DNA from 2 places in the Novosphingobium soli genome. Region 1 is predicted to be linked to the other one. Evidence: predicted binding sites of a transcription regulator. Region 1 holds the regulator's gene; the other holds the start of a gene.
The links. The regulator LexA, encoded in region 1, represses DNA repair genes until DNA is damaged. The targets are predictions, from matches to a motif close to GTTCCNCNCTTGTTCT.

Region 1 (4,719 bases):
CGAAGAGCCAGTTGAACAGAGCGGTGCGGGCGCCGCCGATATGGAGATAACCCGTGGGCGAGGGGGCAAAGCGCGTGACGACGGCTTTCGTGCCCGCCGCTCCGCCCGATGCACTGCCGCTTGCCATCGACCCAACCTTCCTGTCCTATGCCAGCCATGGCGAGCCAGGCGGCGACTTTCTCTGACCGGCCCCGGGTTCCTGCGGGTGCCGCTGCACTGCAGCAGGGGCCATGGAACAGCGGAGCCGACTTGTCGAGGGGTTTGGCCGCCCTCGAGCGATTTCTTTCGCAGGCCGGATTCGATCGTGCGCCGTGGCTCGTAGTGGCCTTCGGCAGCGGCATCGCGGCGTGGTTCGCGCTGCCGTCCGCGGCGCACTGGATCGCCCTGTGCGCGGGGTGCGCCCTGGTGGCCGCTGCGGCGCTCGCGCCGTGGTCCGGACGCGACCGGTGGCCGTACCTCGCCGCCGCGCTGGCGGTGCTGCCGCTGATGGTCGCGGCGGGTTGCCTAACCGTCTGGGCGCGGTCCGCGGCGGTGGGCGAGTCGGCGCTCGCGCGGCCCATTTCCGGCGTGTTCGTCGGGCGCCTCCTGGACGTCGAGCCGCAGCCTGCGCTCGCCCGCGACCGCCTCGTCATGGCGGTGCGCGAGCCGGGCACGGGACGGGCGCTGAAAGTGCGGATCAACGTGCCGGCCGAGGGGCTGTCGAGCCGCCCGGCCCTTGGCGACCTGGTGCGGTTCCGGGCGCGCCTGATGCCGCCCGCGGCGCCAATGCTGCCCGGCGCCTACGACTTCGCGCGGACCGCCTGGTTCAAGGGCATCGCTGCGAGCGGTACCGCCCTTGGTCCGCTGGAGGTGATCGAAAGGGGGGACGGCTCGCGCGGACGGCTCGCCGCGCTCCGGCAGGGGCTGGCCGATCACATCCGGCAGGGCATCGGCGGGGAGGACCGGGCCGCGGGCCGGAACGGGCCCGAGGTGGGGGCCGGGGGCGGCGCCGGCATCGCCATCGCTCTCGTGACGGGCGATCAGGGCGGCATCCCCGAAGCCGACGCCGAGGCCATGCGCGATTCCGGTCTGGCGCATCTGCTCTCGATCAGCGGGCTTCACGTGTCCGCGGTGGTGGGTGCGGTGTACCTGCTGGTGGTGCGGGTGCTCGCGTTGTTTCCCTGGCTGGCGCTGCGGGTGCGGCTGCCGGTCGTGGCCGCCGGCGCCGGGGCCCTGGCGGGGCTGGGCTATACGCTGCTCTCCGGCGCCGAGGTGCCGACGGTGCGATCGTGCATCGGGGCGCTGCTGGTGCTGGCCGCCCTGGCGCTCGGGCGGGAGCCGCTGTCGCTACGGATGCTGGCGATGGCGGCATGGTGCGTCCTGCTGCTCTGGCCCGAGACGCTGATGGGGCCGAGCTTCCAGATGAGCTTCGGCGCGGTGCTGGCGCTCGTCGCCGTCAGCACGTCCGCACCCGCGCGGCGGTTGCTCGCCCCGCGCGACGAGCCGGTCGGCACGCGGGCCTTGCGACACCTGGCCATGCTCTTGCTGACCGGGGTTGTCATCGACCTCGCGCTCATGCCCATCGGCCTGCACCACTTCCACCGAGCCGGCGTCTACGGGGCGCTGGCGAACATGCTGGCGATCCCGCTCACGACCTTCGCCGTCATGCCCTTGCTCGCCGGCGCGCTCCTGCTCGACGTGGTGGGCGCGGGCTGGCCGCTGTGGTGGCTCGCCGGCCGGGCGATCGACCTGCTGACCGGCATAGCGCACGCCTTCGCCTCGCTGCCGCATGCGGTCACCACGCTGCCGGCCGCGGGTCCGCTGCCCTACGTGGCGTTCGTCGCTGGAGCCCTGTGGATCGGGATCTGGAGCGGGCGGGTACGCTGGCTCGGTGCCCCGCTGGCCGCGGCGGGCGCCGCCCTGTTGGCGCTGGCCCCGCATCCGGACATCCTGGTCTCGGGAGACGGGCGGCACGTGGGGATCGTGACCGAAGGAGGCGACCGCGTCTTCGTGCTGCGGGACGGCGGCGAAGGCTACGCGCGGGACAACATGATGGAGCTGGCGGGGCTGGAGAGAGAACCGGCCGCTCTCGACCGCTGGCCGGGCGCACGCTGCAATCGGGACTTCTGCGTGCTTGCGATGGAGCGGGGGAAAGGGACGGTGCAAGTGCTCGTCTCGCGCGGGCGCGATGCGGTGCCCGAACGCGCACTCGCCGCCGCATGCGACCGGGCGGACATCGTCATCTCGGACCGCTGGCTGCCGCGAAGCTGCCATCCGCGCTGGCTGAAGGTCGACCGGACCATGCTCGGCCGCACCGGCGGACTGGCGATCCGGGTCGACGCCCGGCGCATTCATACGGTGGCCGCTGGGCAGGGCGAGCATGGCTGGTGGCGTCCCGCCGAGCCGACCCCCTGCCGCCGCGCCGCTTCGCTGCCTGCGCAGCGCTTCCCTGCCCCGCAGGAGAGCGGTGGAGCGGCTCGTGGCTGTCTGCGCAGTCCCGCGAAACCTGTGTGAACGCCTGCCCGAACCGGTGGCCGCGCTATAGTCGGCCCGCGTTGATCGAGAGGCAAGCTGCGGCGCGCGCGCGGGCAGGGGGCCGCCGCCGCCACAGGACAGGACCGCGATCAGCCCTCAAGCTGGTCGAAGTGGCCTTCGCAAAGGATGGGCGGACAGGACGATGCCGGCGAGGTGCGATAAGGAGACGCAACGTGAAGTGCGCCGCCAATCCCTGCCGCGTCTCCGCCTCCGCTTCCGCGAAGTCGGCGCGCGATCAGTGGTAGCGGCGGAGCAGGCCGGCCAGCTTGCCCTGGACTTCCACTTCGTCGGGACCGTAGATCTGCGGCTCGTAGGCGGCGTTGGCGGGGTCGAGGCGCACGAGACCGCCCTCCCGGCGCAGGTACTTGAGCGTTGCTTCCTCGCCGCGCACCAGGGCCACGACGATCTCTCCGTCGCGCGCGGTGTTGGTACGCTTCACCAGCGCGAAGTCGCCGTCGAGGATGCCGGCCTCGATCATCGAGTCGCCGGACACCTCGAGCGCGTAATGCTCGCCCGACCCGAGCAGGGCGGCAGGGACGGGCAGCGTCGACTGGCCTTCGAGAGCTTCGATCGGGACGCCGGCGGCGATGCGGCCGTGCAGCGGCAGTTCTATGACGTCGTTGGCGGGCGCCGGCGTCCGCTGCGGCGACCGGCCCTTGCCTGCCCCGGTTGCTGCTGCCGCTGCCGCTGCCACCGAAGCGCTGCCGGAGGCAGGGGCGGGACGCACCGCCTTGGTGCCGGTATCGTCGGGCAGGCGCAGCACTTCGAGCGCGCGGGCGCGGTTGGGCAGGCGGCGGATGAAGCCGCGCTCCTCGAGCGCGGAGATCAGGCGGTGCACCCCGGACTTCGACTTGAGGTCGAGCGCTTCCTTCATCTCTTCGAAACTGGGGGAGATGCCGCTCTCCTCCAGCCGGGTCTGGATGAACCGGAGCAGTTCGTGCTGCTTGCGCGTCAACATTGTCGCTGCCCTTTCATGAACGCCGCGCCGGGGACGCCCCGACCACCCATGTTCTCCTAGTGAACATTGGGAGAACAATCAAGCAACGATGCGCATTTTTTCAAGCGATCCCGCCGCTTGCCAGCAGATAGACGCGCACCTCGTCGCCGGTCGCGGCGGCGGGGGCGAGGGCCGGTCGGTCGATCAGCACGTTGCTGGCCGAGAGCGAGGACAGGGCGCCGCTGTCCTGCAGCGTCAGCGGCGTCACCGCGGCGCCGTCCCACTGCGCGCGCAGGAACTCCCGGCGCGGCCCATTGGCGCGGACCGGGGCCGCCAGGCGCGTCGTGACCTGGCGCGCCACCGCGTCACGCGCGCCCAGCAGCGCGCGCAGGAGCGGCATCAGGAAGTGGTAGGCGGTGACGAAGCTCGACACCGGATTGCCGGGGAGGCCGAGGATGATCTGCCGCCGCCCGGCGCGCTCGCGCGTGGCGACCAGGATCGGCTTGCCCGGCTTGATCGCCACGCGCCAGAAATCGAGGCTGGCGCCCCACGCCTCCAGCGCCGGGCGGACCAGGTCGTGGTCGCCCACCGAAGCGCCGCCGCTGGTAACGATGACGTCCGCCTCGGCCGAGGCCTCCAGCGCCGCGGTGATCGCCTCCAGCGTGTCCTCGACCGGACCGAGGCGCCGGGCGTCGACCGGGAGCGCGCGGGCGAGCGCGAGCACCATGGCGCCGTTGCTGGCCGGCACCTGGTGCGGGGCGCAAGCTTCGGGATCGGCGGCGAGCTCGTCCCCGCTGTCGATCACCACCAGGCGCGGCAGGCGGCAGACGGGCAGGTGCTTGTGCCCTGCGGCGAGGGCGAGGGCGACCTGCGCCGGGCCGAGGAGGGTGCCCTGGGCAATGACTTCGTGCGAGTCGGCGAAATCCATGCCGCAGGGCCGGATGTGCTTGTGCGCCGGATGCGGCGCTTCGCCCGAGAGGTGCAGGCGCTCCGCGTCGCGCGCCACGTCCTCCTGCAGGATCACGGCGCCGGTCCCTTGCGGCAGCACCGCGCCGGTCGAGACCCGCACTGCGGTGCCGCCCGACACCGCGCCCGCGAAGGGGTGCCCCGCCGCGCTTTCACCGACAATCCGCCACGGCCCGGCGAGGTCGCCGTGCGCCACGGCATAGCCGTCCATCGCCGACAGATCCGCCGCGGGCTGGGTGCGGCGGGCATGCAGCGGCGCGGCGAGGTAGCGCCCGAGCGCGCCCTCGACGTCGACCCGCTCG
Region 2 (4,719 bases), on a different contig from region 1:
ACGACGGAGCGGAAGCGCACGAAGGCGCGCATCTTGTGGATGTCGCGGCGCACCTGCTTGGCCATGCCGGCGAGACGCGCCACGTCCGGGTCGGCTGCGTCGTCGAGAAGGCGCGGGCGGTCCTGCAGCCGCCACAGCACGCGATAGAGCAGGTCAAGGCGCTGCGGATCGCTGTGGAGGATCACGCTGCGGGCCAGGTCGATGAACGGCAGGGTTGCGCGAATGGCACGCCCCGCCACGGCCGAGCCCGTGTCGGGGGCCACTGCGGCGAACAGATCGCCCGAAGCGGCGACGTCCGGCCACACCACCTGCGAGGGCGGCACGCCGCGTTCGGCCAGCCGCCGCGCCTCGGTTCGCCAGGCCTCGAAGTCGTCCGGCTTGCGCAAATCGACGGCGATCATGCGAAGAGCTCCATCTGCGTCGCCGGAGGGGCGAGCCGGGCGCGCAAGTCGGCACGATCGGTCAGCAGCGTCGGGCGCCAGTCAGCCGCCACGACGAACGGCCGCAGCTTCTTCACCGACACCGTCAGGCGGGCGAGATCCTCCAGCCGGATCGTGCGATGGCGGCGCGCCGCCAGCAGCGCGCTGACGGCCTTGGCGCCGAGCCCCGGCACGCGCAGCAGGTCCTCCCGCGGGGCGCGGTTGAGATCCACCGGAAAGCGCTCCCGGAACTTGAGCGCCCACGCGAGCTTCGGGTCGATATCGAGCGGCAGCATGCCATCGGCATCGGTCGCCTGCTGCACCTCGCCCGGCGCAAAGCCGTAGAAGCGCATCAGCCAGTCCGACTGGTAGAGCCGGTGCTCGCGCATCAGCGGCGGCCGCTTCAGCGGCAGCACGGCGCTGGCCTCGGGGATGGGGCTGAAGGCCGAGTAGTAGACGCGGCGCAGCGCGAACTTGTCGTAGAGCGTGCTGGCCTTGCCGACGATCTGCGCATCGCTGGCCGCATCCGCGCCGACGATCATCTGCGTGGACTGGCCGGCGGGCGCGAAGCGCGGGGCCTTGCGGAAGCGCTTCTGCGCATCCTTCGCATCCTCGATCGCGGTGCTGACGCTGCCCATCGCGCTTTCGATCCGCGGGCCGTTCTTGTCCGGAGCCAGCCGCGCCAGGCCGCTTTCGGTCGGCAACTCGACATTGATGGAGACGCGGTCTGCCCACAGGCCCGCTTGCGCGATCAGTTCGGGATCGGCCTCGGGAATGGTCTTCAGATGGATGTAGCCGCGAAAATCGTGTTCCTCGCGCAGGATGCGCGCCACCTCGATCAGCTGCTCCATCGTCTGGTTCGACGATTTCACGATGCCGGAGGAGAGGAACAGGCCTTCGATGTAGTTGCGGCGGTAGAAGGACAGGGTGATGTCCACCACCTCCTGCGGCGTGAACCGCGCCCGCTGCACGTTCGAGCTCTTGCGGTTGATGCAGTAGTGGCAGTCGAAGATGCAGTGGTTGGTCAGCAGCAGCTTGAGCAGCGAGATGCAGCGCCCGTCCGGCGCGTAGGCATGGCAAATGCCCATGCCCTCGGTCGAGCCGAGGCCGCGCCCGTCGCGGCTGTTGCGCCTGGTCGTGCCCGAAGAGGCGCAGGAAGCGTCGTACTTGGCGGCATCGGCGAGAATCGCCAGCCGCTCCATGACGGTAGAACGGGTCATCCGTTCTATTTATGTTCCAAAGCGGCGAAGCGCAAGTGCTTGGGATTACTGGGCGCCGCGTCACTCGCGAAAGGGGAGGGAGGGGGCGAGCGGTTGCCGCGTTGGTCGGGGAGACATGGCGAAAGTCGGTTCTGTAACCGCCTGAAAAACAATAATATATTGTTGGTTGAGGGGCTGTAAAGCCAAAAATCTCAACCAATTTCACGTGGGCTTTAGTGCGACGAAACGGGTTGAAATGATAAAAGGGGCAGGGTGCTCTGCACGAGAGACTAACTGAGTGTTGGTTGTGGATAACTGGCTGAGGGTAACTTTCTGCCACCCTTTGCACCGAGGGTTTGGAGGCACATCGCTTGTGGGCTGAACAGGCTGCTTCCGACCAGGTTCAGTCGTTCTGGGGGCAAGGTGTAAATAACTGCTATTGCTGGAACCTGCCGCTGGCGATCCAAAGCAGGAATCCGGCGGCGCTGATGACGCCGCCGGCCCCGCACACGCCGCTCCAACGCCAGAGGCTGTACATGAAGGGCGCTATAGCCGCCCCTGTCGCGCTACCGAGAGAATAGAGCACCATGTACCCGGCGATCGCGCGGCCGGCTGCATCGGGATGACGATCGACGATGAGTGTCTGGCTGGTTACATGAACGGCCTGAACCGCCAGATCGAGCAGCATGATGCCGGCCGCGAGCCACCACAAGGACAAGGGTAGCATGGCGATGATGCCCCAGGAGCAGCAGAGCAGCAGGAGGGAGGCTCCTGTTACACGCCTCGCATGACCCAGATCGGTGAGGCGACCGGCGCTGCGGGCGCCGATCGCGCCAGCCATGCCGACCAGTCCGAACAGGCCGACCTCCGTGTGTGACAACCCGGACCCGGGAGCCGTCAGCGGGAGAACCAAGGCGGTCCAGAACGTGCTGAAGGCTGCAAAGATGACAAAAGCGAATGCAGCGCGAAGCCTCACTGCGCGATCGCCGGCGAAAAGGCGCGGCAGCGATCGCAGGACCTTGCCATAACGCTGTCTTCCTGCTTGCCTGCCATCTGGAGGCAGCATCCAACGCAGCGCCAGCGCCGCCATCGCACTGGCCGCAGCTGCCAGCAGATAGACCGCCCTCCAGCCGAGAAGATCGCCGACGCTGCCCGAGACCGCCCGTGCAGCCAATATTCCCACGACGACGCCACTCGTGACTTTGCCCACAACGATGCCGCGCTCCTGCGGGGCTGCGAGTGCTCCGGCATAGGCCACCAGCGTTTGAACCGTCACGGCCAGCGCTCCGACCATCGCAAGCGACACCAGCAAAACGGCCTTTGTAGGCGCATAAGCGACGGCCACAAGCGCCACGGCGGACAGGACGGTCTGACCCACGATCAGTCGTCGTCGATCCATGATGTCGGTGAGCGGCACCAGAAAGATGAGGCCGATGGCATAGCCGATCTGCGCCAGGGTAACCGCAAATCCGATCTCGGCCGGATGGAAGGCAAGGCTTTTGCCGATCAGGTCGAGCAGCGGATGCGCGACATAGACATTGGCCACCGCAAGGCCGGCTGCGATCGCCATGGCGGTGGTCGTCCGCCCTGAGAGCGGGGGCAACCGTTCAGAGGCGCCGAGAATTCCAGAGGTTGTCATGGTCTTATATCAAGACCAGATAACGATCTCGATCCAGTTCGTAATCCGAACCACATTGGAAGGACCTTACCCTTGGTAAAGCGTGTCAGCCTTTCGCATGCTCCGTGCCCGGTGGCTCGCGCGCTGGATGTCATTGGCGACTGGTGGTCGCTACTCATCATCCGTGATGCCCTGGAGGGCGTCCGCCGGTTCAGCGCGTTTCAATCCAGCCTTGGCATCGCCAAGGGCATGCTGGCGACCCGTCTGAGGTTACTGATTGAGCGCGGCATCATGACCCAGGCCCCGGCATCCGACGGCAGCGCATACAGAGACTATATCCTCACCCCGAAAGGCCAGGCGCTCCACCTAGTGATCGCAGCCCTTCGGCAATGGGGTGAGGGAGAACTCTACGAAGCCAACGAAGAGCATTCTGTTCTCGTAGACACGCGCGACGCTGTACCTGTCGCTCCGCTGAAATTGCGCAGTGCCGATGGTCGCACGCTCGATTGGAGCGATACACAGGTTCAGCGCGTAAGGGACTGATCAGATTTGCTGGAAGCGCCGTGGGGCGGGTCACGACCAGAAAGCGTCGTACAACGCCGTGCTGCGATACGTTCGGTTTTGGCGGAAGCGGCCTGATTGGCGGTTGAAGCCGGCGAAGGCAAAGCGGCCAAAACTAATCATCTTGGGGCCGAAGTGCGCAAAAATATCTACCAGCCGAGTGAGTCCAGCGAGTTACGTTTCAGCTATCGCTGGCAGTTCCAATAAACCCCCTGATATTGGCAGACAGACAGCAACGTAAATTCACAAATCCCCATTTGACGATATGGTATCTCGTCACATAGACGGCACGTCATGATCGAATGGGGGAATCATATTTCTAATGTTCAGTTTCCGTAGTGCGGCAATCTTGCTGGCAACCCCGTCTGTCGGCGCATTCACTCCGACCGCACTCTGGGCCCAAGAGGCTCCGGCGGATTCTGATGAGACGAGGCGGATTCGACAGTCCGGTGAAATCATCGTCACAGGTCGCTCTCTGGCAACGGACGAAGTTACATCGCATCTGCCGGTGCAGATCCTAGCAGGTGACGAACTCGTACATCGCCGGCAGGGCGGGCTAGGCGAAACGCTTGCAGGACTGCCCGGCGTTCATCTCGACAGCTTCGGCGGCGGTGCTTCCCGTCCCGTCATCCGTGGCCAAACGGTCCCCCGGATTGAAATTTTGAGCGACGGCGCGAACCTGTTCGACGTTTCCTCGGTTTCGCCCGATCACGCGATCACCACCGATCCGCTGCTGCTCGACGGCATCGAGGTCCAGCGCGGTCCGGCCGCTGTGCGGTATGGCGGCAACGCCATGAACGGCGCGGTCAACCTGATCGACAGCAAGGTGCCCAAGGTCGTGCCGGCAGGCGGGATCAGCGGCGCGACCGAAATACGCTATGGCACCGGCGATGAAGAGAAGACGCTGGTCGGCCGCGTCACT

Region 2: a site for LexA is predicted at 1,642-1,657, ahead of ACFFJC_RS01290 (putative DNA modification/repair radical SAM protein). Genes of this name have one in related genera too.

The regions. Positions count from the first base shown of each region.
Region 1 is NZ_JBHLWK010000009.1:207,631-212,349, forward strand. Features, by position in the region: gene gltX (glutamate--tRNA ligase) at 1-127, opposite strand, end outside; gene ACFFJC_RS06400 (ComEC/Rec2 family competence protein) at 322-2,493, shown strand; gene lexA (transcriptional repressor LexA) at 2,750-3,472, opposite strand; gene ACFFJC_RS06410 (molybdopterin molybdotransferase MoeA) at 3,573-4,719, opposite strand, start outside.
Region 2 is NZ_JBHLWK010000002.1:73,575-78,293, forward strand. Features, by position in the region: gene ACFFJC_RS01285 (UdgX family uracil-DNA binding protein) at 1-401, opposite strand, end outside; gene ACFFJC_RS01290 (putative DNA modification/repair radical SAM protein) at 398-1,639, opposite strand; gene ACFFJC_RS01295 (MFS transporter) at 2,055-3,188, opposite strand; gene ACFFJC_RS01300 (winged helix-turn-helix transcriptional regulator) at 3,369-3,779, shown strand; gene ACFFJC_RS01305 (TonB-dependent receptor domain-containing protein) at 4,120-4,719, shown strand, end outside.